3 regions of the Mumia sp. genome follow, and region 3 is predicted to be linked to each of the others. Evidence: predicted binding sites of a transcription regulator. Region 3 holds the regulator's gene; each other region holds the start of a gene.
The links. The regulator LexA, encoded in region 3, represses DNA repair genes until DNA is damaged. The targets are predictions, from matches to a motif close to TCGAACANNTGTTCGA.
Positions count from the first base shown of each region.

Region 1: a site for LexA is predicted at 5,000-5,015, ahead of ruvC (crossover junction endodeoxyribonuclease RuvC). Genes of this name have one in related genera too.
Region 2: a site for LexA is predicted at 5,380-5,395, ahead of recA (recombinase RecA). Genes of this name have one in related genera too.

Region 1 covers NZ_JARBCJ010000097.1:712-10,209, forward strand. Annotated here, with positions in the region: partial or broken gene PV363_RS10650 (bifunctional (p)ppGpp synthetase/guanosine-3',5'-bis(diphosphate) 3'-pyrophosphohydrolase) at 1-1,410, opposite strand, end outside; gene PV363_RS10655 (adenine phosphoribosyltransferase) at 1,700-2,239, opposite strand; gene yajC (preprotein translocase subunit YajC) at 2,239-2,568, opposite strand; gene ruvB (Holliday junction branch migration DNA helicase RuvB) at 2,634-3,728, opposite strand; gene ruvA (Holliday junction branch migration protein RuvA) at 3,725-4,354, opposite strand; gene ruvC (crossover junction endodeoxyribonuclease RuvC) at 4,351-4,962, opposite strand; gene PV363_RS10680 (CsbD family protein) at 5,161-5,334, opposite strand; gene PV363_RS10685 (hypothetical protein) at 5,427-5,798, opposite strand; gene PV363_RS10690 (YebC/PmpR family DNA-binding transcriptional regulator) at 5,908-6,669, opposite strand; gene pdxT (pyridoxal 5'-phosphate synthase glutaminase subunit PdxT) at 6,732-7,349, opposite strand; gene PV363_RS10700 (hypothetical protein) at 7,346-7,936, opposite strand; gene pdxS (pyridoxal 5'-phosphate synthase lyase subunit PdxS) at 7,940-8,863, opposite strand; gene PV363_RS10710 (hypothetical protein) at 8,966-9,498, opposite strand, start outside.
Region 2 covers NZ_JARBCJ010000001.1:1,164-10,661, reverse strand. Annotated here, with positions in the region: gene PV363_RS00060 (hypothetical protein) at 1-763, opposite strand, end outside; gene PV363_RS00055 (glycosyltransferase family 2 protein) at 868-1,533, shown strand; gene PV363_RS00050 (DUF2064 domain-containing protein) at 1,530-2,192, shown strand; gene PV363_RS00045 (class I SAM-dependent methyltransferase) at 2,213-2,860, shown strand; gene PV363_RS00040 (catalase) at 2,971-3,771, shown strand; gene PV363_RS00035 (catalase) at 3,735-5,225, shown strand; gene recA (recombinase RecA) at 5,525-6,661, shown strand; gene PV363_RS00025 (regulatory protein RecX) at 6,664-7,245, shown strand; gene PV363_RS00020 (M28 family peptidase) at 7,667-8,320, shown strand; gene PV363_RS00015 (CapA family protein) at 8,328-9,498, opposite strand, start outside.
Region 3 covers NZ_JARBCJ010000039.1:4,271-13,768, reverse strand. Annotated here, with positions in the region: gene PV363_RS05995 (ABC transporter ATP-binding protein) at 1-870, opposite strand, end outside; gene PV363_RS05990 (ATP-dependent DNA helicase) at 1,107-3,164, shown strand; gene lexA (transcriptional repressor LexA) at 3,229-3,942, opposite strand; gene PV363_RS05980 (hypothetical protein) at 4,222-4,719, shown strand; gene PV363_RS05975 (serine hydrolase) at 4,729-5,565, opposite strand; gene PV363_RS05970 (SelT/SelW/SelH family protein) at 5,562-5,843, opposite strand; gene PV363_RS05965 (beta-eliminating lyase-related protein) at 5,840-6,925, opposite strand; gene PV363_RS05960 (SRPBCC domain-containing protein) at 7,028-7,504, opposite strand; gene PV363_RS05955 (metalloregulator ArsR/SmtB family transcription factor) at 7,533-7,886, opposite strand; gene PV363_RS05950 (DUF1330 domain-containing protein) at 8,033-8,395, shown strand; gene PV363_RS05945 (hypothetical protein) at 8,447-9,498, shown strand, end outside.

The DNA.
Region 1 (9,498 bases), on a different contig from region 3:
GCCGGGTGCCTTGGACGTGAAGACCTCGACGACGTCGCCGTTCTCGAGCTTGGACTCGAGCGACACCAGGCGCCCGTTGACACGCGCACCGATGGTGGCGTGCCCTACCTCGGTGTGGACCGAGTAGGCGAAGTCGATCGGTGTGGCGCCGGCGGGCAGCCCGATCACGTCACCGGCAGGCGTATAGACGTAGACCTGGTCGGACAGGTCGAAGCGAAGGCTCTCGAGGAAGTCCTGCGACTCCTCGTTCTCCTGCTGCCACTCGAGGAGCTGGCGGATCCACCCGAGGTCGTCGGTCCCGTCGGCCTTGCCCGCGGGCGCGCCGGCGGCACCCTTGACCGCGCCGTCCTCCTTGTACTTCCAGTGGGCCGCGACGCCGTACTCGGCGCGCCGGTGCATCTGCCTGGTCCGGATCTGGAGCTCGACCGCGTTGCCCTGCGGACCGATGACGGTCGTGTGCAGCGACTGGTACATGTTGAACTTCGGCATCGCGATGTAGTCCTTGAACCGGCCAGGCACAGGGTTCCAGCGCGAGTGGACGACGCCGAGCACCGCGTAGCAGTCGGTCAGCGAGTCGACGAGCACGCGGATGCCGACCAGGTCGTAGATGTCGGCGAAGTCGCGGCCGCGGACGATCATCTTCTGGTAGATCGAGTAGTAGTGCTTGGGTCGCCCCGTCACCGTCGCCTTGATCTTGGACCGCTTGAGGTCCTCGTTGACCTGGCTGATGACCGTCGACATGAAGTCCTCGCGCGACGGCGCGCGGTCGGCGACGAGGCGGACGATCTCGTCGTACACCTTCGGGTGCAGGGTCGCGAACGACAGGTCCTCGAGCTCCCACTTGATGGTGTTCATGCCGAGACGGTGCGCGAGCGGCGCATAGATCTCGATCGTCTCGCGGGCCTTGCGCTCCTGCTTGTCCTGCCGCAGGTAGCGCAGCGTACGCATGTTGTGGAGGCGGTCGGCCAGCTTGATGATGAGCACTCTGATGTCACGGCTCATCGCGACGATCATCTTGCGGATCGTCTCGGCCTCGGCGTTCTCGCCGTAACGGACCTTGTCGAGCTTGGTCACACCGTCGACGAGCTGTCCGACCTCCTCACCGAAGTCCTTGGTGAGCTGGTCGAGCGTGTAGGGCGTGTCCTCGACGGTGTCGTGAAGGAGCGCGGCGACGATCGTCGGCGGGGTCATGCCCAGCTCGGCGAGGATCGTGGAGACCGCTAGCGGGTGCGTGATGTAGGGGTCGCCGCTCTTGCGCTTCTGACCGCGGTGCATCTTGGCCGCGATCCGGTAGGCACGGACGATCGCCGCGGTGTCGGCCTTGGGGTGGTTGGTGCGGACGATTCGCAGCAACGGGTCGAGAACGACCGGGTTGTCCGAGGACGACCGTCCACCACCGAGCCGGGCCAGACGGGAGCGAACCCGCGCGGGAGTCGGGACGGACTCCTTGCGGGGCTCAGACTCGGTACGAGCGCGATCGGCCACGTGCACCTCCCCTTCCATCGTAGGCCCGCCATCTTAGGGTGCCGGGACCAACGACATGGAAGGCGGTGACGCGAGCTGGGGATCAGCCGAAGAGGACACCGAACGCGGTGGCGCCGCCCGCGAGGACGAGGGCGATCACGACAACGATGGCGACCAGCTTGGTGCTCTCAGGGCTCACGCTGACAATCCTAACCGGCGGCTCGGCAGTGCCGGGTCAGTACGTCCGCAGGGCACCGAACCGCTCCGGGTCGAGCCGCGCCCGTCCGCCGAGCGCGCTGAGCTCCAGGACGACGACGTTGGCGGCGGCCTTGGCCCCGGCCTGCGCGATCACCGCGTCGACCGCGGCCATGGTGCCCCCGGTCGCGAGCACGTCGTCGACGACGAGCACGCGATCTCCGGGGGCGATGGCGTCGGTGTGGATCTCGACCGTCGCCGACCCGTACTCGAGGTCGTAGTCCTCGGCGTACGTCGTCGACGGCAGCTTGCCGGCCTTGCGTGCCGGGACGAACCCGGCGCCGAGGGCCACCGCGACCGGCGCCCCGAAGATGAAGCCGCGCGCCTCGATCCCGACGACCTTGTCGATGTCGGTCCCGGCGAGGTCTCTCCCCAGCGATGCCAGGGAGTCGACGGTGGTCCGGAAGCCCTCGGCGTCGGCCAGCAACGGCGTGACGTCACGAAACGTGATCCCCGTCTCCGGCCAGTCGAGGATGTCGCGGACCAGCGAGTCGAGCATCTCGTCGAGCCCGAGCGGCATCAGACCTTGCCGTCCTCATCCTCGATCGGACGGGTCTCGACGACCTCGTGGGTCGCGGTGCCGGCGTCGGTGCCGTCGATGATCTTGGCGACGACGTTGCGGTGGACCTCGATGTCGACACCGGGGGCGATCTCGAGCGTCATCGTCTCGTCGTCAAGAGCCTTCACCGTCCCGAAGACGCCGCTGGTGAGCATGACGCGAGAGCCGACGACCACGCGATCCTGCATGCTCAGGAACTCGCGGCGACGCTTGCCCTGCGGGCGGATGATGAAGAGATAGAAGATGGCGACGAGCAGGATGATCGGCAGCAGTGCTGCGAGGTCGTTCACGGGTGGCTCCAGCCAGGTCGGTGTCAGGGGGCTTCGTGGTGCGGGACGAGTCTAGCCGGAGCCCGTCAGTCCAACGGCAACGTGGGATCGGCGGTCGTCGTCGGTGGAGTCAGCCCGAGATGCCTCCACGCGGCCGCCGTCGCGACGCGTCCCCGGGGCGTGCGGGCCAGGAACCCCTGGCGTACGAGGAAGGGCTCGGCGACCTCCTCGACGGTCTCCCGCTCCTCGGCGACCGCGACGGCGAGGGTCGAGACACCGACCGGCCCGCCGCCGAAGCTGCGGCACAGCGCGTCCAGCACCGCACGGTCGAGACGGTCCAGGCCGATCTGGTCCACCTCGTAGAGGTCCAGCGCGCGGTGGGCGATGTCGAGGTCGACGACCCCGCTCCCCCGGACCTCGGCGTAGTCGCGGACCCGGCGAAGGAGCCGGTTGGCGATCCGTGGCGTGCCGCGCGACCGCGACGCGATCTCGAAACCGCCCTTGGGTGTTGTCTGGACGCCGAGCAGCGCTGCGGAACGGTCGACGATCCGGTGGAGCTCGGTGGCCTCGTAGTACTCCAGCTGCGCGGTGAACCCGAACCGGTCGCGCAGCGGTCCCGGCAGCAGACCGGCTCGCGTCGTCGCGCCGACGAGCGTGAACTGCGGGATCTGCAGCGGGATGGCCGTCGCTCCTGGACCCTTGCCGATCACGACGTCGACCCGGAAGTCCTCCATCGCCATGTAGAGGAGCTCCTCGGCGGGTCGTGACATCCGGTGGATCTCGTCGACGAACAGCACGTCGCCCTCGTTGATCCCCGACAGGATCGCGGCGAGGTCTCCGGCGTGTTGGATCGCGGGCCCGCTCGTGAGCCGCAGGGCCGTGCCCAGCTCGGCGGCGATGATCATCGCCAGGGTGGTCTTGCCGAGCCCGGGAGGACCCGAGAGCAGGACGTGGTCGGGCGTACGACCGCGCGCCCGCGCCGCGGTCAGCATCAGCGCGAGCTGCTCGCGGACACGCTCCTGCCCGATCAGCTCGTCGAGCGACCGAGGGCGCAGAGCCGCCTCGTACGCCTGCTCGTCGGAGACGACGTCCGGGCCGACGAGCCGCGCTTCGAGCTCGGCCCGCTCGGCCGCCTCGAGCCGGCTGGTGTCCTGCTCCTCCATGCCGATCTCCTCCCTCATGCCTTCGAGAGCGTACGGAGGGCCGCGCGCAGCAGGACGGACACGTCGACCGCGCCGGTCCCCTCGATCTGCTCGGTGGCGACAGTGACCACGGCGGCGACCGCGGACTCCGCCTCGCGGGTGCTCCATCCGAGCCCGACCAGGGCGGCGTGCACCTGAGGACGCCAGTCCGCGTCGGCGGGCGTCGAGGCAGGTGCGGTCGCGGTCGCCTGGGAGACAGCCGCCGCAGCACCGAGACGGTCCTTGAGCTCGAGCACGATCCGCTGGGCTCCCTTGCGCCCGATGCCGGGGACCTTCGTGAGCGCGACGAGGTTCTCCTCGGCGACCGCACGGCGCAGACCCTCGGGGCCGAGGACCGCGATGATCGCCTGCGCGACCTTGGGGCCCACGCCGCTGGCGGTCTGAGCGAGCTCGAAGGTGTCACGCTCGTCGTCGTCGGCGAAGCCGTACAGCGTCATCGAGTCCTCGCGCACCACGAGGCTGGTCGAGACCTGCGCCTGCTCACCGTGCCGGAGGTCGGCCAGCGTGCCCGGCGTGCACTGCACGAGCATCCCGACCCCGCCGACGTCGAGGACGGCGGAGTCGAGGGCGGTCGAGGCGACGGTGCCGCGGACGAAGGCGATCATCGAGGCTTCCTCTCGGGGAATCTGGGGTTGGTGCGCGCAGCGCCTGGGATGCGGGAACGGATGGGCTCGGCGGCCGTCCGCATCGGACCTGACGGGCGTGCCGCGGCGGCGAGGGCGTCGTCGAGCCGGCTGACCGACGTGCCGCGCCAGACGTGGCAGATCGCGAGGGCGAGCGCGTCGGCGGCGTCGGCGGGGCGCGGCGCCTCGACCAGGCCGAGGATCCGCGTGACCATCGCCGTGACCTGCGCCTTGTCGGCGCGACCGTTGCCGGTGACCGCCGCCTTGACCTCGCTCGGGGTGTGGAGGACGACGGGGAGGCCGTGGCGGGCTGCGACGACCATCGCGACCCCGCTGGCCTGGGCGGTGCCCATGACGGTCGAGACGTTGTTCTGGCTGAAGACCCGCTCGATCGCGACCACGTCCGGCCGGTGCGTGGCGATGGCTTCGGCCAGGCCGCGTTCGATCGCGAGGAGCCGGTGGGCGACGTCGTCGGCGGCCGGCGTACGGATCACCCCCACCGAGACCGCCCGCAGAGCGCCCCCCACGCGTCCGTCGACCACGCCGACCCCGCACCGCGTCAGGCCGGGGTCGACTCCGAGAACACGCATCGCGCCGGCGGTCATGCCACCTCGCGGAGGACCCGCAGCGAACACATGTTCGACACCCTAGTCGCACGACGGACGAGTGTGGCGGCGACGCGCCGAGGACCCGTACGAACGACGAGGCCCCTCCACGGCGTACGTGGAGGGGCTTCGTGTCGTAACCTCCACGGCGTACGTGGAGGAGACTTGCGCCGAGCGCGGCGGCTACTTCTTGAAGGCGTCCTTGACGTTGTCGCCGGCCTTCTTGAAGTCGGCCTTGCTCTGGTCGGCCTTGCCCTCGGACTCCTGCGACGTGTCGCCGCGGAGCTTGCCGGAGGCCTCCTTGGCCTTGCCCTCGACGTCCTCGGCCAGGTGCTTCAGCTTGTCATCCAGACCCATAGCACTCACTCCTCGAGATCGGGTTCGGGTGGTGCCCCGACCTTAGGACGGATCGAGCGCGGGCGCAGATCGCCGTGGCGGGCGCAGACCTATCACGACGACGAGCCCTCCCCCATCCCGGGCGCCTGCCCTGGGTGCCCCCACCCTCCGGTGGTGCCAGGGCCAGGCGGCGGCGCGTACGGAGCCTGCGACACGTCGTCGCTGGTGCTCACCGTCAGGGGTAGCGCGTACACCGCGTCGCCCAGCTCTCTGATCCGGGCCTTCGATGTCGCGCGTCCCGGGGCCGGCTCGACGTGCACGACGACCCCACCGCGGGTGACCACGAGAGGGCGCCGGCCCACCTCGTCCGTCGGAGCGACTCCCTCGCCCGCCAGCTCGGGCATCCACGGGAGCGGATCGGGGGCCGCGCCTCGCCGACGTCGTGCGATCCGCCACATGATCCCGCCGGGCCTCAGGATGTCCATGGCCCATCCTGGCACGTCGGCAGCTCGGGCAGGCGGGTTCGCCGCGAGCCTTCCGCCCGGCACGGGAGAATCCCTCCGCCCCGAGCCGGGCAGAAGGTGGAGCGGCGTGTCAGCCGACCTGCGCCATGACCTCGTCGGAGGCGTCGAAGTTGGCGAACACGTTCTGGACGTCGTCGCAGTCCTCGAGGGCGTCGATGAGCCGGAGGACCTTGCCGGCCACGTCGGCGTCGACCTCGACGGTCATGGACGGCACGAACGACGACTCGGCGGAGTCGTAGTCGATCCCGGCGTCCTGGAGAGCCGTGCGCACCGCGACCACGTCGCCGGCCTCGCTGATCACCTCGAACGAGCCGTCGTGGTCGTTGACGTCCTCGGCGCCCGCGTCGAGCACCACCTCGAGGACGTCGTCCTCCGCGAGCGTCTTGCCGTCCTGCTCGGCCGGGACGATGACGACGCCCTTGCGGGAGAACATGTAGGACACCGAGCCGGGGTCGGCCATGTTGCCGCCGTTGCGGGTCATCGCCGTCCGGACCTCCATGGCCGCACGGTTCTTGTTGTCGGTGAGGCACTCGACGAGCAGCGCGACACCGCCGGGGGCGTAGCCCTCGTACATGATCGTCGTGTAGTCGACCCCCGCGCCGTCGAGACCGCCGCCGCGCTTCACGGCGCGGTCGATGTTGTCGTTGGGGACCGACGACTTCTTGGCCTTCTGGATCGCGTCGTAGAGCGTCGGGTTGCCCGCGGGGTCAGGCCCGCCGGTGCGTGCGGCGACCTCGATGTTCTTGACCAGCTTGGCGAACATCTTGCCGCGCTTGGCGTCGATGACCGCCTTCTTGTGCTTGGTGGTCGCCCACTTGGAGTGGCCAGACACGGCACTCACCTGCTCTCGCTGTTACGACGGCGTACGGCCGCGGCTCGCGACCGCCCTCGATCCTAGCGGCTGGCCACGCCGCCGTTCGCGTGCACCGACCGGACGAACATCTGGTGGAGGCGGTGGTCCGACCCGAGCTCGGGGTGGAAGGACGCGGCGAGCAACGCCCCCTGCCGCACCACGACCGGGCGGCGCCCCTCGTCGCCGCGGTCGACCGCCGCGAGGACCTCGACACCGGGACCGTGGCTCTCGACCCAGGGACCGCGGATGAACACCGCGTGCAGCGGGTCGTCGAGGCCCTGGACCCGGAGATCGGTCTCGAAGGAGTCGACCTGCCGGCCGAACGCGTTCCTCCGCACGGTCATGTCCATCCCGCCGAAGGTCTGCTGGTCGTCGGTGCCGCCGTCGATGCGGTCGGCGAGCAGGATCATGCCGGCACAGGTCCCCAGCACCGGCATGCCCGACCCGATGCGCTCACGGATCGGGTCGCGGAGCTCGAAGGCCCGCGACAGCTTGTCGATGGTGGTCGACTCCCCGCCCGGCACGACAAGGGCGTCGACCGCGTCGAGCTCGCTCGGCCGTCGCACGGTGGTCGCCTCCGCGCCGCTCGCCGCGAGCATCCGGAGATGCTCCCGGACGTCGCCCTGAAGGGCGAGGACACCGACCCGGGGCGCACTCACGCGTCGGTGAGGCGACGGTGCCAGAACGCCCGGACCTCGATCCGTCCTTCGTCGAAGTGCGCCGCGAGACCGGCAGCGTCCAGCGTCGCGACGACCGCGGAGCACAAGGGGTCGCCGTCGGCGATGTTGGCGGAGTCGGGGTGCCACACGTTGACCTCGAGCATCCCGTGATCGACGGCGTGCCAGACATCGGACGGCGTGAACCACACGATGCCTCGGAGCGCGCTCCCCGTGGCTCCCCCGGCCGCCTCGCGCACGACGCCGGCCGCCGCCCAGTGGTCGTCGACGCCCTGGAGCACGACGAAGCCAGCGGCCTCCAGTGCCTGGAAGGCCTCCTGCAGCGCGTCGTAGTCGGTGCGCGCCGGCCAGCCCGACTGCTCCTCCGCGAGCGCCGCGCGCTCGTCGTCGACGAGTCGCTGGGCCTCGGTCCGGGCCTTCGTGTCAACCAGCCCGGCATCCTCGCGTGCCGCGATCTCGACCTCGGTGACGCAGGCAGCGCGCTCGGTGAGGCCGGCGCGTACGAGGACCCGGGCGTAGCTCCGCAGCGCGTCGGCGTCGGTCAGGCGCGGTGCTGAGAAGAAAGGCACCGTTCACCAGCCCCGCTCGGCCAGCCGGTGCGGCTCGGGGAGGTCGGCGACGTTGATGCCGACCATCGCCTCGCCGAGCCCGCGCGAGACCTTGGCGATGACGTCGGGGTCGTCGTAGAAGGTGGTGGCCTTCACGACCGCGGACGCGCGCTCGGCCGGGTTGCCCGACTTGAAGATGCCCGAGCCGACGAACACGCCCTCGGCACCGAGCTGCATCATCATGGCGGCGTCCGCGGGCGTCGCGATGCCTCCCGCGGTGAAGAGCACTACGGGCAGCGCGCCCTTCTCGGCGACCTCGCGGACCAGCTCGTATGGCGCCTGAAGCTCCTTGGCCGCCACGTAGAGCTCGTCGGCCGGAAGCGTCTGGAGACGGCGGATCTCATCACGCATCGCCCGCATGTGGGTCGTCGCGTTGGAGACGTCGCCCGTGCCGGCCTCGCCCTTGGACCGGATCATCGCCGCACCCTCGGTGATGCGACGAAGCGCCTCGCCCAGGTTGGTCGCGCCGCACACGAACGGCACCGTGAAGGCCCACTTGTCGATGTGGTGGGCGTAGTCGGCGGGTGTGAGGACCTCGGACTCGTCGATGTAGTCGACGCCGAGGGACTGCAGCACCTGCGCCTCGACGAAGTGGCCGATGCGCGCCTTGGCCATCACCGGGATGGAGACGGCCTCGATGATGCCGTCGATCAGGTCGGGGTCGCTCATGCGGGCCACGCCGCCCTGGGAGCGGATGTCGGCGGGCACGCGCTCGAGGGCCATGACCGCGACGGCACCGGCATCCTCGGCGATCTTGGCCTGCTCGGCGTTGACGACGTCCATGATGACGCCGCCCTTGAGCATCTCCGCCATGCCGCGCTTCACGCGTGCGGTGCCCGTGCCCTCCCGGGACACGGCCGGTGTCGGGGCAGTCGGGTTCTCGGACATCGTTCACCTCGGGGCCTGGGACGCGGTGCGCCCGCTCGGACATTGGCCTCATCGTACGACCGTGCACCGACGCCGGAGCGGTCCCGCCACGAGGTGAGCCGATCAGCCCTGCTGCTGCCCCATCTCGGAGGAGGCCACGGGGCGCTCGTGCGCGACGAGGTGCGGCGGCGGCGTGTCGTCGAAGTCCATCCGATTCGGCCACGGCGCGTAGCCGGCGAGCCTCGCCCACCGTACGATCCGCTTGCGCCGCATCCGCTGGGTGCGGGCGACGAGGTCGTCGTGGAAACGGTGCGCCAGCTGGACGCGTTCGCACGCGTCGCCGAGGTCGGCCAGCAGCTCGGCCTGCGGCTCGTCGGCGGCCGCCCACAGCGCGTCGACGTCCTCGGCGTCACCGAAGACGGTGCGCATGACCTCGCTCAGCGCCGTCTCCCGCTCGGCCTGGTCGCTCTTGCCGATCGCCGCGCGCGAGGCATCGGCGGCTTCGACCGCGACCAGGGCGCTGGCAGGGTCCAGGACTCCGCCCACCGCGACGTTGCGCAGGCACGTCGACCGGTCGAGGAGCTGACGGTCCAACGAGGCCTGGGCGGTCGCCAGACGGATGTGCAGCCGGTCGAGCCGGCCGGCCGTCGTCGACA
Region 2 (9,498 bases), on a different contig from region 3:
TCTCGACGCCCGTGCGTCTCGTGGTGAGCGAGACCGCGAGCAGGGCGAGACCCCAGGCGGCGACGGCCATGAAGACGGCGTCGGCGCTCACCCCGACCCAGACCGCGGCCGGCGCCAGCACCCACCAGATGCCCGCCCGCCGGGCCCAGTCCTCACCCGCGACGCGGCGTACGACGACGGCCGCAGCGACGAAGGCCGTGCAGCCGAGCGTGAGGACCGTCATCGCGATGGTGACCGGATCGGTGATGCCGAGCCGGTCGATGCCGACGAACATCAGGAGCGCGCCGGGAGGGTGACCGGCGACGTGGATGCCCCAGTTGTCGGCGGCATCGACCGGGATGCGGTCGACGAACCCGGCGAGCATGGCGCTCACGTCCGTGACGGCCTGCGCGTCGGCGACGTACTCGCCGCGACGGGCGAAGACGGCGCCGAGGCCGTCCTCGCCGTCGACGAGGGCAAGGGCGACGGTCCAGCTCCAGGCCGCGACGAACAGCGCGCCGAGATAGACGGGCCAGCGCAGGGCCGACACGCGCGGCCACGCGAGGAGGACGACCAGCGCGACGGCGAGTGGGAGCCATGACGTCGCGGTGAGCCGTGGCATCCAGTTCGCGTGAAGGGGCGGGAAGCGGGGGAGACCCGAGATCCCGTTGTGCACGAACGTGCCCGTCACGGCCGGCCAGAGCATCGCTGCGGCGACGAGCACGAGCCCTGTCGCGGCGCCCGCGAGGGCGGTTCGGCTCCGACTGTCGGGGCGGCTGGTCATCTGGACACCGTAGGCGTTGGCGCAGGCCTCGGGCACGGTGCGCGGGCGCGGCTGACGCCGTCGTCGACCCGGACGGATCGGACATCTCGCCCTAGGGTCGGACCATGACGGATGCGCGCGTGTGCGACCTCGTGGTGCCGTGCCGCGACGAGGCGCGGGCGCTCCCGGAGGCGCTCGCCCACGTGCCGGAGCGGTTCTCGGTGATCGTCGTCGACAACGGCTCGCGTGACGGCACGGCAGAGGTGGCGCGGGAGCTGGGCGCTCGTGTCGTCCACGAGGCCGTCGCGGGGTACGGGGCCGCCGTCGACGCGGGGGTTCGCGCGTCGCGTGCGCCGTACGTCGCTGTGATGGACGGCGACGGCTCGATGGACGCCGCCGACCTGGACCCGCTGCTCGACGCGGTGCTCGCCGGGCGGGCGACGATGGCGCTCGGGCGACGTCGACCCGTCTCCTCAGGTGTCTGGCCGTGGCACGCGCGGGCCGGTACGACACTGCTCGCTGCCTGGATCCGCCGATCCACCGGGCTCGCGCTGCACGACCTGGCGCCGATGCGGGTGTGCCCCCGCGAGGACCTGGTGGCGCTCGACCTGCGGGACCGGCGGTTCGGCTACCCGCTGGAGCTCATGCTGGGGGCGGCTCGCGCCGGCTGGACGGTGGAGGAGCACGACATCGCCTACCGCGCGCGTGCGGCCGGGACGCGGTCGAAGGTCAGCGGGTCGGTGCGGGGGACGGTGCGGACCGCGCTCGACTTCGCGAAGGTCATGAGATGACCGCGTCGACGCTGCTGGTGGTCGCGAAGGCGCCGGAGCCAGGGGTCGCGAAGACCCGCCTGGCCGGACGGACCGGAGCCGACGTCGCGGCGCGGTTCGCGGCGGCCGCCTTCCTGGACACGCTGGAGACCGTGTCGGTGCTCGGCTGGCCGGTGGTGGTCGCCCCCACCGGCGCCCACAACCCGGCAGCCCCCGGTGAACACCGCCCTGCCGCGTGCGCGCCGCACCGGGTGGTCGCCCAGCGGGGGACCACCTTCGGCCAGCGCCTGGTCAACGCTCACGAGGACGCCGACGCAGGCGCCGGGGTCGTCCAGATCGGCACGGACACCCCGCAGGCGACGACCGCCGACCTCATCGCGGTCGCGGACGGTCTGCAGTCCCACGAGGCCGTGCTCGGCCCCGCCGCCGACGGGGGCTGGTGGGCGCTCGGGGTCCGGTCGCCGCGCTGGGCTCGGCCCCTCAGCGACGTCGCGATGTCGCGATCCGACACCGGCGCCCGGACGTACGCGGCCCTGACGGCGGCAGGCGCGCGGGTCGGTGACGCGCCGGTCCTCACTGACGTCGACACGTGGGAGGACGCGCTGGCCCTCGTACGCACCGCCCCGAGGAGCAGGGCCGGGCGCGTGATCGCCGAGCTCGTCGCTGGTGGGGTGTCATGACCCTCTCCGAGGAGCGCCCAGTGACGGTACGGCCGCCGATGTCGTCGGGGGCGGTCGTGGACGCCGCCTTCCGCGGGGCGGCGGTCGAGATGGTCACCGCTCGTGGGACGGTCCTCTCGCTCCCGGTCGCTCGGTGGCGGGGTGAGGCGACCGAGTCCGACCGGCAGCTGTTCGTCGACCGGTGTGACGGGCCGACCCTCGACGTGGGCTGCGGGCCCGGCCGGCTCGCCGGGGCGCTCGCCGGACGCGGGGTGCACGCGCTGGGTCTCGACATCTCCGCGGAGGCGGTTCGCCAGGCACGCGGGCGTGGGGCGGCCGCGGTGCGCGGGGACGTGTTCGGCAGCGTCCCCGCGGCAGGGAGATGGCGGCACGCCCTGCTGGCCGACGGCAACATCGGCATCGGCGGGGACCCCGTCCGGCTGCTTCGGCGCGTGAGCGAGCTGGTCGGAGCCGGGGGCAGCGTGCTGGCCGAGGTCGAGTCACCCGGGGTCGGAGTCCGGAGCCACCACGTCCGTCTTCGTGCGGGTGGCCGCGAGAGCGCCCCGTTCGCCTGGGCGCGGGTCGGGGTCGACGGGATCGGCGCCGTGGCGCGCAGGGCGGGTCTGGTGTGGTGCGGTCTGCGCCTGCACGGGGGCCGGCGAGTCGCGGAGCTCGCGGTCGAGGAGTGAGCGGCCGCCGTCCCGCTGCTGGTGGTCAAGCTGGCCACCTGCGACGGCGATCGCCGCGGGAGATAGTGGGGACAAGGCCGCGACGCGGCTATCGACCACCGAGGAGTCACATGGATCTCAAGCAGCTGGCCAAGGAAACGTTCGACCGGATCGCGCACGGCGTCGCCGGAAGCACCGACCCCGCGATCCCCGGAGCACCGGGGCCGGAGCCCGCCAGTCTCGCTGAGCCCACAGAGCCGAGGCCACCGTTGCCGCCCAAGGCCGACCAGAGCGCCCCGGCGACCCGCACCGCCACCGGCGTGGAGACCGGCGCACCCGTGACCGCCCGGTCGCAGCAGGAGACCTACCTGACGACGTCGACCGGTGTCCGCCTTCGTGACACCGACCACTCCCTCAAGGCAGGGGAGCGGGGCCCGACGCTGCTCCAGGATCACCACCTGCGGGAGAAGATCACGCACTTCGACCACGAGCGCATCCCCGAGCGCGTGGTGCACGCCCGCGGTGCCGGCGCGCACGGCGTGTTCGTGGGCTACGGCACCGCCGACGCGGTGTGCAAGGCAGGGTTCCTGCGCGAGGGCGTCGAGACACCCACGTTCGTACGCTTCTCGACCGTGCTCGGCTCGCGCGGCTCGGCGGACACGGTCCGTGACACGCGAGGCTTCGCGACCAAGTTCTACACCGACGAGGGCAACTTCGACCTCGTCGGCAACAACATCCCGGTGTTCTTCATCCAGGACGGCATCAAGTTCCCCGACGTCATCCACGCCGGCAAGCCGCACCCCGACCGGGAGATCCCCAGGCGCAGAGCGCCCACGACACCTTCTGGGACTTCGTCTCGCTGCACACCGAGGCGCAGCACCACACCATGTGGAACATGTCCGACCGTGGCATCCCGCGCTCCTACCGGATGATGGAGGGCTTCGGGGTCCACACCTTCCGCGTGGAGAACGCGGCGGGGGAGACCTCGCTGGTGAAGTTCCACTGGAAGCCGCGCCTCGGCGTGCACTCGCTGACGTGGGAAGAGGCGCAGATGATCGGTGGCATCGACCCCGACTTCCACCGCCGTGACCTCTATGACGCGATCGAGGCCGGGGCGTACCCCGCCTGGGAGCTGGGCCTGCAGGTCTTCCCGGACAACCCCGAGCAGGTCTTCGAGGGGATCGACCTCCTCGATCCGACCAAGATCGTGCCCGAGGAGCTGGCGCCGGTGCAGCCGGTCGGCCTGATGGTGCTGACCGCGAACCCGACCAACTTCTTCGCCGAGACCGAGCAGGTCGCGTTCCACGTCGGCCACCTGGTGCCCGGCATCGACGCGACCGACGACCCGCTGGTGCAGGCGCGGCTGTTCTCGTACGTCGACACGCAGCTGACTCGGCTCGGTGGGCCGAACTTCAACCAGCTCCCCGTCAACCGGCCGCACACCGAGGTCAACGACATGTTCCGCGACGGCTTCCACCAGCACGCGGTGCACGCGGGCGTGGCGCCGTACAAGCCGAACTCGCTCGACGGCGGGTGTCCGTTCCACGCGGGTGCCGACGTCGAGGGCTCGTTCGAGCACCTCGCGGTGCGGGTGGCCGAGGGCACCAAGGTGCGCGCCCAGCCCGCGTCGTACGACGACCACTACAGCCAGGTGCGGCTGTTCTGGAAGAGCATGACGCCGGTGGAGCAGGAGCACATCATCCGTGCCTACACCTTCGAGCTCGGCAAGTGCTACGAGCAGGCGATCAAGGAACGCCAGCTGCAGTGCCTGGCCAACATCGACCCGGTGCTCTGCCAGGAGGTCGCGACCGGCCTCGGGCTGCCGGCGCCGTCGCCGACGGTCGAGCTGATCGAGCCCGTCACGAGTCCTGCGCTGTCGCAGGTGGGCGAGCCGTGGCCGGCCGACGGCCGGATGGTCGGCATCGTGGTCGACCCCCAGGGTGACCTCTCCGGTGTCGAGGAGGTTCGTACGGCGATCTTCACGGCCGGCATGGTGCCGCTGGTGATCGCGCCGCACGGCGGGATGATCGGTGACGGCATCGCCGTGCAGCGTACGTTCGCGACCGCTCGGTCCGTGGAGTTCGACGCCGTCCTGGTCGCCGGAGCCCCGGTGCCGGCCCCGGACGCCCTGCCGAACCGCGACGAGAAGGCGGGCGCGGCCGACACGGTCACCATCGATCCGCGCGTCGTGCTGCTGGTCGAAGAGTGCTTCCGGCACGCGAAGGTCATCGGTGCCTGGGGCGCCGGTACGGCCGTGCTCGACGCCGCCGGCTACGTCGGCGGACCGGGCATCGTCCGGGGTGAGAGCGGCGCCGAGGTGCTCGGCCAGGTCCAGGAGGACATGGCTATGCACCGGGTGTGGGAGCGGTTCGCCGTCTCCGTCTGACCTGTCTGAACCGACGTCGGCCCCCGGCCGTGACGCTGAGCCGTGCTGCTCAGCACCTCACGGACGGGGGCCGACGTGTCGGTTCCGGGGGGATCGGTGGCGAAGACATCCCCAGCGCGGTCGACACGCGACACTCGGCGTGTCGGTAGTCGCATCGAACACGTGTTCGGACTAGAGTCGTCCCCAGGTCGACGAGCAGGCCCGGACTCCACAGCACACGTGCGAGACGCACGAAGTGTCGGTGCCGGCCCCTAACGTCGTAGATGACCGGCGGATACGAGAGACAAGGGACCACGCTGATGGCTGCTGACCCGGGCAAGGGAGCACCGAAGGACCGCGACAAGGCACTCGACACGGCAATGGCCCAGATCGAGCGTTCGCACGGCAAGGGATCGGTGATGCGCCTCGGCGAGCGTGGCAAGATCCCGATCGAGGTCATCCCCACCGGGGCGACCTCGTTGGACATCGCCCTCGGCATCGGCGGGCTCCCGCGCGGCCGGATCGTCGAGATCTACGGCCCAGAGTCCTCCGGCAAGACGACCGTCGCCCTCCACGCGGTGGCCAACGCACAACGCGCCGGTGGCATCGCGGCGTTCATCGACGCGGAGCACGCGCTCGATCCCGACTACGCCAAGGCCCTCGGTGTCGACACCGACGCCCTCCTCGTGTCCCAGCCGGACTCCGGAGAGCAGGCGCTCGAGATCGCCGACATGCTGATCCGTTCCGGTGCGCTCGACATCATCGTCATCGACTCCGTCGCCGCTCTGGTGCCACGCGCCGAGATCGAGGGCGAGATGGGTGACAGCCACGTCGGTCTGCAGGCTCGACTGATGAGCCAGGCGCTGCGCAAGCTGACCGGCGCGCTCCATGGTGCCGGCACGACCGCGATCTTCATCAACCAGCTCCGCGAGAAGATCGGCGTCATGTTCGGCTCGCCCGAGACCACGACGGGCGGCAAGGCGCTCAAGTTCTACGCCTCGGTCCGTCTCGACGTGCGACGGATCGAGACGCTCAAGGACGGCACCGACATGGTCGGCAACCGCACCCGCTGCAAGGTCGTCAAGAACAAGATGGCCCCGCCGTTCAAGCAGGCCGAGTTCGACATCATGTACGGCCAGGGCATCAGCCGAGAGGGCAGCCTCCTCGACGTCGGCGTCGATGCAGGCTTCGTCCGCAAGGCCGGCGCTTGGTACACGTACGAGGGCGACCAGCTCGGCCAGGGCAAGGAAAACGCGCGCAGCTTCTTGCGTGACAACCCCGACCTCGCCAACGAGCTCGAGAAGCGGATCATGGAGCACCTCGGCATCGGAGCCACGGTGGACGAGCCGACCGACGCCGTGGCCGCTGACGCCGTGGTCGCCGGTGCGGCCGCGGGGACGCGTGCAGGTGCTGCGGGCAAGTCAGCCAAGGCCGGCAAGGCTGCGGTCGACTTCTGAGCATGGCGCGCACGCAGCGCTCGGGATCCTGGGGCCGCCGGGATCCCGAGCCGGACGCCGACCGGGACCTCGGTCCGGAGCCCGACCACGAGGCCGTGGCACGCAAGATCCTCCTGGACCGGTTGGCTGAGCGTCCGCGATCCCGAGCGGAGCTGGCCGCGCAGCTCGCGCGGCGCAACGTTCCTGACGAGATCGCCGAGAGGATGCTCGACCGGTTCGAGCAGGTCGGGCTCGTCGACGACGAGGAGTTCGCCCAGCTGTGGGTGCGCTCCCGGCAGCAGTCGCGTGGCCTCGCGGGACGGGCGTTGGCGCTCGAGCTCCGGCGCAAGGGGATCGACGACGAGATCGTGCGCGACACGATCGACACCCTCGACCCGGAGTCGGAGGAGGACGCCGCCCGTGCCGTCGTCCGCAAAAAACTCCGCTCCATGCGCAATCTCGACGAGCAGGTCAAGGTGCGACGACTTGTCGGTGCGCTCGGTCGCAAAGGCTATGGCCCCGGCATCGCCTACCGGATCGTCCGTGAGGAGGTCGGCGCGGCCGACGACTCGATGGAGGCCGAGGGCTGGCAGGACGGCCCCTGACACGTCGGACGGCCACCCGCCGACGTGTCAGCATGGAGCGGTGCGCACTGCCGTCGTCGGTGTATCGCTGGTCCTGCTCCTCGCCGCGTGCAGTGCGAGGGAGGCCGACGACGAACCGTCCTCGCCAGGCCCCGCGCCTGCGACCTCGAGCGGTCCGTCAGCGGGGAGCTCGTCGCCGGCGAAGCCTCCGGGAGTAGCCCCGAGGGATACCGGCTCGCCCGGTGGCCCGGGTGAGCCGGGCACGGACGCCCCGTCCCCGGGAGAGCCGCCGAAGCCGGTCGCGCCGACGGCCGACGGATCGGCGATGCGGGCGGCCATCCGGCACCTGGCAATCCGGGTCGGTCCGCGAGAAGCCACCACTGCGGCCTTCCGCCAGGCAGCAGGCTGGTTCGGCGGGGAGATGCGGCGGCTTGGCTACACCGTGACGGAGGAATCGTTCGCCGTACCCGCTGGAGACTCGTGGGGGACGCCGGTGAGTGCGGGCGACTCCGTCAACGTGATCGCCGATCCGCCGGGCTTCGACGCCTCGCAGCCGCACCTGGTCGTCGGCGCCCATCTCGACACCATCGCGGTGTCGCCGGGGGCCGAGGACAACGCGTCCGGCGTGGCCGTCGTGCGTGAGCTCGCCCGCTTGGCGAGTGCGTACGGTACGAGGCTCCCCGTGCGGCTCGTCGCCTTCGGGGCCGAGGAGCCACGCGGTCCGGGTGACAGCCTGCACCACTTCGGGTCTCGGCACCGCGTCGCCGCGATGAGCGGCCCCGAACGCGCTGCGGTGCGGGCCATGGTCTCGCTCGACCGCGTGGGAGTCCGGGGTCGGACGGTGCCGGTCTGCGACGGCGGGACGAGCAACGGTCGCGTCGTCCGCTCGCTGGTCGCCGCGGCCGGCGGGATCCCGACGAGCACGTGCGAGGACCGCGCCAGCGACCACTGGTCGTACGAGAAGGCCGATGTCCCGGCCGCCCGGCTCGGAAGCATCCCGTATGCCGGATACCACTCCGCTGACGACCGCTCGGGCGTGGTGGACGATCGGCAGCTCCGCCGAGTCGCGACGATCGTCTGGCGCTGGATGCGATGAGGAGAGGTCAGGGCAGGGCGTAGGGACCGGTGCTGGTCTCCCACGCGGTCCTGAGGACGGTCTGCCCCCTCGCGCCCTGGACCGGGCGCGGCGTGAAGTCGTCGTCGATCACGTACGGCACCAGCTCGATGCCCTTGAGCTCGCCGTCCCACAGCACGAGCTCGAGGACCGCGCCCTCGCGGGTCCGCCGCTGGAAGTCCATGTCGAACACGAAGTTGCCGAGCGAGTGCACCACCAGCGTGTCACCGACCTGCTCGAGTCCTTGGAGCCAGTGCGGATGACCGCCCACCACGACGTCGGCGCCCGCCTGAGCGACCACGCGCGCGACGCGGCGCTGGGACGGCTCCGGCAGGTTGGTGTATTGAGTGCCCCAGTGGGTCAGCACGACCACCGTGTCGACCCGCGCGGCCAGCGAGCGGGTCTGAGCCTCGAGTCGTGCCAGTCGTCGCTCGTCCATCGGTCCGGTGCGGGGAGGCATGTCCAGTCGGCTCGTGCCCGGGCTGGTTGCGGTGGCAGCGGGCGTCTCGCCGATCGAGTCGACGGCGAGGAACCCGACTGACGTGTCGCCCCGCTCGATGATCACCGGGCGCTCCGCCTCCGTGCGGTCACGACCGGCGCCGACGTACGGGAGGCCACTGGAGCGCAGTCGGGCGAAGGTGTCGAGCATGGCGCGCTCGCCGAAGTCGCCGAGGTGGTTGTTGGCGAGGCTGACGAGGTCGAACCCCGCCGCCCGTAGGCCTCGTCGCACCGACGGATCGCCGCCGAAGGAGTCACCGCCCTGGGTGGGCGAGCCACGCCGTGACAACGTCGACTCCAGGTTCCCCACCGTGATGTCGGCACCCGCGAGGCGGCTTGCAAGCCGTCGGAACACGGCCGTGGGGTCGTCGGCCCGCCGGAGGAGGGACCCCACTCGTCGTCCGAGCATGATGTCACCCGTGATCGCGACGGTGACGACCTCGGGCTCGGGTGCGGGGGAGGCCTGCGGGGTCGTCAACGGATACGCCGCGGGGTGCCGGATCGGGTCCTTGCTCTCGACACGCACCGTGCGCACCGTCTCGTCGACGACGGACGCGGAGACATAGCCGACGGCATCCGGGTCGAGGCGGACCGCAGCGACGACGGCGGCAGCATCGGCGAGACGGTCGGCCGCCGGGACGTCGGAGCGGTCGGTGACCAGT
Region 3 (9,498 bases):
GATCTCCGCGGGCGTCCCGCGGGCGATGACCTCGCCGAAGTCGAGGACCGTGATCGTGTTGCAGATGCGCATGACGAGGTCCATGTGGTGCTCGACGAGGAGCACCGACATGCGGCCGGTGAGGCGCCCGACGAGGTCGCCGAGCTCGTCCATCTCGCCCTCGGAGAGCCCAGCCGCAGGCTCGTCGAGGAGCAGGAGACGCGGCTCGGCCACGAGGGCACGGGCGAGCGCGACCTTCTTCTGCTCCGGGTAGGGCAGCATCCCGGGATAACGGGGCGCGAGGTGTGCGGCGCCGAGGTCGGTGAGGGCCTGCATCGCCCGCTCGCGAAGCGCCTTCTCGTCACGGCGTCCCCGAGGCAGCCCCAGGGCGGCCGAGGCGAAGCCGCTCTCCGAACGGACCCCCGCGCCCGTCATCACGTTCTCGAGGGCGCTCATGCCGGCAAAGAGCCCGACGCCCTGGAGCGTCCGGGCGATGCCGAGACCTGCCAGGTCGTGCGGCCGGAGGCGGGTGAGCTCGTGGCCCTCCCACGTCAGCGTGCCGGAGTCGGGGCGGACGAACCCGCAGCAGACGTTGAAGAAGGTGGTCTTGCCGGCGCCGTTCGGGCCGATCACGCCGTGGACCTGTCCGGGCTCGACGGTGAGGCCGACGTCGCCCAGGGCAACGAGGCCACCGAACCGTACGGTCACGCCCTCGGCGGTGAATCGGCCGTCGTTCGTGACGGAGCCGTCCGCGGCGGGCGAGGACTCCGCAGAGGCCGTGGTCGAGGAGTCCGCCGAGGCATCTGTCGAGGCATCCGTCGAGGCGGTGGGTGGTCCGGTTGGTGAGCCCCCTGGTGGGGGCTCGGGGGTGGGCTCGATGGGAGGGGTCATGCGAGTCCTTCCGAGGTGCAGTGTCGTGCGGCCGGGGACGGTGGTGTGACCCCGGACACATGGCGGTGTTGCCCGGCGAACGCTACCGATTCGGGGGAACTAAGCAAGCGCTTAGTCGCGGTGGGTGTCCAATTGTTACCGGATGGTGACGCGGGCCACACATCGGGGGTGTCGCGCTGCCGGGGGCCTGTGAGTCGCTCGGCCGTGAGCGGCCGTGCTCTCGGTAGGCTGCGTCGGTGACCTCGTCGATCTCGGACCCGCCCCTCGCGACCGCCGACCCCGGTCGCCACGCCAAGCTGCGTGCGGTGCTCCACGCCGCCGTCGCAGCGGTGGGTGGTGTCGAGCGGCCGGGCCAGGTGGAGATGGCGGAGGCGGTGTCCGACGCGTTCAGCGGAGGTGAGCACCTGCTCGTCCAGGCCGGCACCGGCACCGGCAAGTCGCTCGGCTATCTCGTTCCGAGCCTTCTCCACGATCGCCGCGTGGTGGTCGCGACCGCGACGCTCAACCTCCAGCACCAGCTCGTCGAGCGAGACATCCCCGCCCTCCTCGACGGGGCAGGCGCGGTGCTCGAGCGCACGCCGCGTGCCGCCGTGGTCAAAGGTCGCGGCAACTATGCGTGCCTCCACCGGATCCGCGAAGGAGCGCCCGACGACCAAGGTGTGCTCATCGAGGCACCGAGCGGGTCGCTCGGGGAGGAGGTCGTGACGCTCCGTGCCTGGGCAGAGGAGGAGTCCGACCGCGGAGGCGTCGGCGACCGGGACGCCGCGCCGTCGCACACCGAGCGGGCGTGGCGGCAGGTCAGCGTCCACGCGCGGGAGTGCCTCGGCGCGTCGCGCTGCCCGTACGCGATGGAGTGCTTCGCCGAGGCGGCCCGCGACCATGCGGCCGGCGCCGAACTCGTCGTGACCAACCACGCCCTGCTCGCGATCGACGCGATCGACGGGGTGCCCATGCTCCCTGAGTACGACACCGTGGTCATCGACGAGGCGCACGAGCTCGTCGCGCGGGTGACCCAGGCGTCGACCGCCGAGCTCGCCCCGCCATCGGTGGAGCGGGCGGCTCGCCGCGCCCGCTCGTACGTCCGTGGGCGCGAGGCCGATGACCTCGAGGACGCCTCGGATGCTCTCCGCGAGGCGCTGGAGGTGACGGCGCCCGGCCGGATCGCCTCGCCGTCGGACCAGCTGGCCGACGCGCTGAGCCTCGTGCGCGACGCCGCCCGGGACTGTCACTCGGCGATGCCGAAGGAGCCCAAGGACTCCGGCGACGGTGACGCCGCCCGGCAGCAGGCGAAGGCGATGGTCGACGACGTGCGCAAGGTCGCCGAGCGGATGGCTGCGGCCTCCGAGGCCGACGTGCTGTGGATGGCCGAGCGGGAGGGTGCCCGGGGTGGCAACGAGCTGCGGATCGCACCTGTCGACGTCGCGCTCACGCTCCGCGACAAGCTGTTCGCCGAGAACACCGTCGTGCTGACGAGTGCGACGCTCAAGCTCGGCGGCGGATTCGACCCGGTGGCGCGCAGCGTCGGGCTGTGGGCGTCCGACCGTACGGAGGAGGGCGCGTCCGGCGGTCGCGGTGACAGCGGCGGGGACGATGACGGCGACGGGTCACCGGCGTCGTACGCCTGGCGTGCGATCGACGTCGGGTCGCCGTTCGACTACGCCAAGCAAGGCATGCTCTACGTCGCGCGGCATCTCCCTCCGCCGGGACGCGACGGGATGGGTGCCGCGGCCCTGGACGAGATCGTCGATCTGGTGCGAGCCGCCGGTGGGCGCACGCTCGGGCTGTTCTCGTCGCGGCGCGGCGCGGAGGCGGCTACCGAGGCCGTGCGCGAGCGGATGCCCGACGTCGAGGTTCTGTGTCAGGGTGACGCGCAGCTCCCCGAGCTGGCGAGGCGGTTCGTGGAGGACCCGCGCACGTGCCTGTTCGGCACGCTCAGCCTGTGGCAGGGGATCGACCTGCCGGGGGAGACGTGCCAGCTGGTGATCATCGACCGCATCCCGTTCCCCCGCCCGGACGACCCGTTGATGAGCGCGAGGCAGCGGCTCGTGGAGCGGCACGGCGGCAACGGTTTCATGCAGGTCGCCGCGACCCACGCCGCGCTCCTGCTGGCGCAGGGGTCGGGGCGCCTGATCCGACGCGCCGACGACAAGGGCGTCGTCGCCGTGCTCGACTCACGACTGGCCACCGCGCGGTACGGCAGCTTCTTGGCGTCCTCGATGCCGCCGATGTGGCGTACGGTCGACCGCGAGCTCGTGCTCGGCGCGCTGCGGCGCCTGGACGCCGGAGCGTCCTGAGCGCCGCAGCCGCTGACGGTCTCGCCTGCGCGGGTCTCGACGAGGTTGGTCTCGCCTGCGCGGGTCAGACCCGCCGCATGACTGTCGTGACCTTGCCGAGGATGGTGGCGTCGGTGCCGTCGATCGGGTCGTATGCCGGGTTGTGCGGCAGGAGCCAGACCTTGCCGTCCTTGCGCTGGAGCGTCTTGACGGTGGCCTCTCCGTCGAGAAGGGCGGCGACGATCTCGCCGTTCTCCGCGGTCGGCTGCTGCCGGATCACGACGTAGTCTCCGTCGCAGATCGCCGCCTCGACCATCGAGTCGCCGCGCACCTCGAGCATGAAGAGCGTGCCCTCGCCGACCAGCGTGCGGGGGAGGGGCATGACCTCCTCGACGCGCTCCTCGGCGAGGATCGGGCCGCCGGCGGCGATCCGGCCGACCATCGGGACGAACGCGGGCTCCGGGCGGGAGTCGCCCGCGCCCGTCTCGTCGAAGCCGAAGTCGACCGCGTCACCGATCGACCGGCGCGCCGCGAGGATGTCGGGCAGGAAGACCTCGATCGCGCGGGGGCGGTTGGGGTCGCGGCGGACGAAGCCGTTGCGCTCGAGCACCTTGAGCTGGTGAGCGACGGAGGAGACGCTGGCGAGACCGACGGCCGCGCCGATCTCGCGCATGCTCGGCGGATAGCCGCGTTGCTCGAGCGACTCGCGGATGATCTCGAGGACGCGGCGCTGACGCGGAGTCAGCCCGCTCGCGTCCGGCGGTCCGTCGGGGAGCTCGGAAACCTCGGCCTTCGTCATGGCCCTGACACTAGACCGCGGCGCCGGTGTGATCAAACATATGTTCGATCGTGTCGGCGTGTCGTGATGAAGTCGTCCTCAGGCGCCCATCTGGCGGACACGTCGAAAGCATGTTCGAACGGTCCTTCCAATTCTGTCGGTCGGTGTGATTAGGTTCGTACACATGTTCGATCGAACGCACGTTCGGCAACCCGCTCGGTTTCCGGTCCGGATGCACGAGCTGATCCGCCGCCTCGCTTCGGTCGGCAGACCGTACGAGTCCGAGAGATGGAGGACACGATGAGCACCGTCCGCAGCACCCTCGAGCGTCCCGTCGCCGACCGCACCGTCGTCGCGATCGACACGCCGCTGATGCGCTGCATCGAGCGGCACCCGGCGGGCCGGGGGATGCGCGGCGACCGTCGGTCCGCTCCGCGACCAGGCCCGCGGCCCGGGCCTCGGCCTCGTCGGCAGCAGCCGGCCGACCGCACCCGCGGTCGATCGGGCTACCGCCTGACCCGCCGTGGTCGGTTCGTCGTCTTCATCGCAGCCCTGATCGCGATCGCCGGCCTCACCGTGGCTCTGGGTGCGCGGGTCATCGCGACCTCCGAGCAGGCCGAGCCCGTCCCCAGTCGCGTGGTCACGCTCGAGCCAGGGCAGACCGTGTGGGACCTCGCCTCAGAGGCCAACCCCGAGGGTGACATCCGGTCGACCGTCAAGGACATCGCCGATCTCAACTCGTTGACGAGCGCGGGCGAGGTCACGGCAGGCGAGACGATCTACGTCCCGATCTACTGAGCCCGAGCCCTACTGGGTCGACACGCCGCGGTCGTCGGTGACCACCTCGCGCAGCCAGGTGCCCAGGGCGTTCATGGCGCGCAGGACGTGGTCGCGTACGGACGGCTCGGCGCCGTCGCTCCACTCGGCGATGGCCGCGTAGGCGACGGTTTGGGCGGGACCCGAGACCACTCCGGTGTCGGCTCGCACGTCGGAGGTCGTGCCGGTCTTGTTCCAGAGCACGATGCCGCGGTCCGGATCGGTGTGCGCGAGCGGATCCAGCCCGAAGGCGTTCGCGACCATGTAGAGATCGGTGTTCGCCGCGAGCCATCCGCTGACCCGTTCGCTGATCCCGGGCGAGAGGATCTCGCGACGGTGCAGACCCGCACAGAAGCCGGCGAGGTCGGTGGCGCAGCCGACGGACAGGGCCGGCGGGTGCTCGGGCCCACGGTCGTCGCGCACCCGGTCGAGGAGCCGGCTGCGCTGCATCCCGATGCGTTCCGCCGTGGCAGTCACGGTGTCGAGACCGAGACGACGAAGCAGGACGTTGGTCGCCAGGTTGTCACTCACCGCGCCGATCAGTGCACACACGTCGGTGACGGGCAGCGTGTCGGTGGCGAGCCGATACCAGAGGCCCGAGTCGGCGACCCAGTCGTCGGCGCTGCGGCTGAGCTGCTCGGCGGGATCGATCCGCTCGGTCGCGATCTGGTGTGCCGCCTCGACGAGCAGCACGAGCTTGCCGATGCTCGCCGTGGGCAGCACCAGCGCCGGCTGGATGGCCGCGAGCACTTCGTCGCTGTCGGCATCACGCACCTCGAGGGACCAGCGGACGGAGTCGTCCGGCCGGGGGAGAGGCGGCTCGCTCATCGATCGCGGTCCGCGTGCCCGAGAGGTCGGTCCGGATCGATGTGGTCCCGGACCCGGCGCTTCAGCTCCGCCGCGTCCGGGAAGCCGCCGTGGACGGCGCGGTCCCACACGACGTCGTCGTCGACCGTGATCCGGAAGACGCCTCCGGTCGCGGGCACGAGCGTCACCGAGCCGAGCTCGGTCCCGAACGTGCTCAGCAGCTCCTGGGCCATCCATCCCGCGCGAAGCAGCCACTGGCACAACGTGCAGTAGGTGATCTCGACGCGGGGCTGCGTCATCCGAACGCCTTGTGCAACGCCGTAAGGAATGCTGCGACGTCCTCCTCGGTGGTGTCCCACGAGCACATCCACCGGGACTCGACGAGGTCCGGGTGGGATCCCGCGCGCCAGTCGTAGAACGGGTGCTCGACCCGTACCGCGTCGGCAACCGCCCGCGGAAGCGTGGCGAAGACGACGTTGGCCTGGGTCGGGTTCGCGACGTGCAGCAGCGGCGCCCCCGACTCGTGTACACGTCCGTCCCGTGCGAGCTCGTCGGCCAACGCGTCGACGCCGGCGCGCAGCTGCGTCGCCCGGGCGTTGGCTGCGGTCGCGTTCGCGAGCCAGAGATCGCGCTCCGGATCGAGGAGTGCGGCGAGCTGCGCGGAGACGTACCGCATCTTCGACGCCAGCTGCATCGACATCTTGCGGATGAACTCGATCCCGTGGACTGCGCCCGGGTTCAGGACGACCACCGCCTCGCCGAGGAGGATGCCGTTCTTCGTGCCGCCGAACGACAGCACGTCGACGCCGAGGTCGGTGGTGAGCGCGCGGAGCGAGAGGCCGAGGTGCGCGGCGGCGTTCGCGATCCGTGCCCCGTCGACGTGGACGCTCATCCCATAGGCGTGCGCGGTGTCCACCAGGCCACGGACCTCGTCGGCCGAGTAGACGGTGCCGAGCTCGGTGGACTGCGTCAGCGACACGGCCAGCGGCTGTGCGCGGTGCGGGTCGCCGAGGTTGATCGTGTACTCGCCGAAGGACTGCGGGACCATCTTGCCGTCCGGCGCGGCGACCGGGAGCAGCTTGATGCCGGCGACACGCTCGGGGGCGCCGTTCTCGTCGGTGTGGAGGTGCGCGACGTCGGTGACGATCGCCGATCCCCAACGGGGGAGGAGAGCACCGAGGGAGACGACGTTGGCGCCGGTGCCGTTGAACACGGGATACGCCTGGGCCTGGTCGCCGAAGTGGTGCCGTACGAGCTCGGTGAGTCGTGCCGTCCACCGGTCCTCGCCGTAGGAGACCGCGTGCCCGTCGTTCGCCGCAGCGATCGCCTCGAGGATCGCGGGATGGGCGGGGGCGTAGTTGTCTGATGCGAACGCTGCCACGTCCGCCAGCCTAGTGCCGCCGCCCGCTTTCCCGATGTGACGGGTTGTGCACCGAATCTTCTGCGGAAAGGGTGCGGAACCCATCACATCGGGGGCGGAGTCTCAGGAGTCGGCGAGGAGCTTCTCGAGGCGGACGAAGCCCTCCTCCATCCCGCCCTCCATGCCGGACTCGACCATCCCGTCGCGGTCCTCGACCGAGGCGAACGCGCTGATAGCGTCCATCCGGGTCCGGCCGTCGCCGAGGTCGGTGAAGCGGAGGGTCTCCAGCGACACGTGACCGGGCATCCCTTCGAACTCGAACGTGCGCGTGATGCCGTTCTCGACCGAGGGCTCACCGTGGTAGACGCCTCGGAACACGTACTCGTTGCCGTCGGGCTCCCTCTGGAGCCAGCGCCAGCGGCCGCCGTCGCGGACCTCGTTGACGATGATCTCGGTCTCGAGCCTGTCGGGGCCGAGCCACTTCTTCTGCCACTCGTCGTCGACGTTGGCGTGGAACAGACGCTGGGGCGTCGTGGTGAACGTCCGGCTGAACTCGATGGTCGAGGTGCCGGGCGTTGCCGTGACTGTGAGGTCGGACATGGTTCCCCCTGAGGGTCTCGGTGATCGGTCAGGACGTGGCAGACGGTGGCTCGGAGTCGATGGCGTCGGCCTCGGCGAGGAGTGCGTCCAGGCGGGCGAAGCTGTCCTCCCAGTACGCGCGGTAGTCGGCGATCCAGTCGGTCGCCTCCTTCAGCGGTGCCGCCTCGAGGTGGCTGAGCCGCATGGTCCCCTGCTGCGTACGAGACACCAGGCCAGCCCGCTCGAGGACCCTGAGGTGCCGCGACACCGCCGGCTGCGACATCGCGAACATCGAGGTGAGCTCGTTGACGCTGGCGTCACCGTGGGCGAGCCGCCCGAGGATCGCGCGGCGGGTCGGGTCCGCGAGGGCCCCGAACACGGCGTCCAGCTCGTCGTCCGTCATTCGCCATAACCAATCTGTTTTATAACTGATTGGTTTTAGAGTGCGGCCCAGTCGCGCCAGATGTCAACCCCATGACCTCAGAGGTCATCGACTCGTGCCCGTCCCGTCAAGCAGGCTCGGAGCCTCACCTACCGAGAGGATCACTGATGACTGCCTACGCAATCGCCCACATTCGCGAGATCACGATGGGACCCGACATCGTCGAGTACCTGGAGCGGATCGACGCGACGCTCGCCCCGTACGGCGGCCGGTTCCTCGTGCACGGAGCCGACGTGCGCACCCTGGAAGGCGAGTGGCCGGGCGACATCGTCATCATCGCCTTCCCCGACCATGACCACGCGACGCGCTGGTACGAGTCAGACCCGTACCAGGCGATCCTGCCGCTGCGTACAGAGAACTCCGACTCGGTCGCGATCCTCGTCGACGGGGTGGGGGACGACCATCGCGCAACGGACATCCTGGGCCGCGCTGGCGCGACCGGCACGCCTCTGCCCGCCGAACAAATCTGAGTGCCGTGACCCCCTGCGCGCGCACGGTGGAACGCGAAGGGGGAGATTCCAATGAACAGAACGATCCGCGTGGTCGGCCTCGGGGCCGCAGGCGCACTCATCGGCGGCACCCTTGTCGCCACTGCGCCGACGGCCTCGGCCGACGACGTCAACACCGCTCCGGTACGCAAGATCACCGGCGCCACCACCAGCCCGTTCGGCCTGGCCAAGGTCGGAGGGCGAACCTACGTAGCCAACTTCGGTCAGAACAACGTGGTCGTCTACGCCGCCGGTGCTAACGGCGCGGCGATGCCGATCCGCACGATGAACAGTGGGCTGAACTCTCCGCGTGGCGTCGACGTCGACACCAACGGGTTCACGTACGTCGCCAACAACAACGGTCTCGTCTCGGTCTTCGCGCCGGACGCCGACACCGGCGACGCACCGGTCAAGACGTTCGGGACCGGCGCGGGCGCCGCCCTGGGCCTCGACATCGGCCCGACGGGCAGCATCTTCGTCCGCAAGGCGACGACCATCAACGTCTACTCGCCGGCCGCGGCAGGCAACCCGGCGTCAACCACGCGTCAGATCACTGGCCTGCCCGCGGGCAACGGTGTGCACGTCACGAGCAACGGGGCGACCTGGGCCGACGCCGGCGCGGCGCTGCGTGCGTACGCGTCGAACGCCAACGGCGGCGCGACGCCGCTCCGGACGATCTCCGGGGCGAAGACGGAGCTCGCGGCACCCATCGTCGGGATCGGCACCGACTCCAAGGGACGTGTTTATGCGTCGAACTTCAACGCCGTCAGCACGGTGGTCGCCTTCTCGGCGTCCGCGGAAGGCAACGTGGCTCCGCTGAAGGTCCTCGGCGGACCGGCGACACAGCTCAGCAGCCCGGGGCATCTCTCCGTGGCCGGTGATGGAGGACTGACCGTCGCCAACTTCGGCGGACCGTCCGTCCTCGAGTTCCGAACGCTCTTCCCGAAGCCGGCCCCGGTCGTCAAGGTCCCGGGCAAGCCGCGGGCGTTGAAGGTCGCCGGCAAGCAGAGGGCCAAGACGCGCAAGGTCTCGTGGAAGGCACCCGCCAACAACGGCGGCGCAAGGATCACCGGCTACCGGCTCGT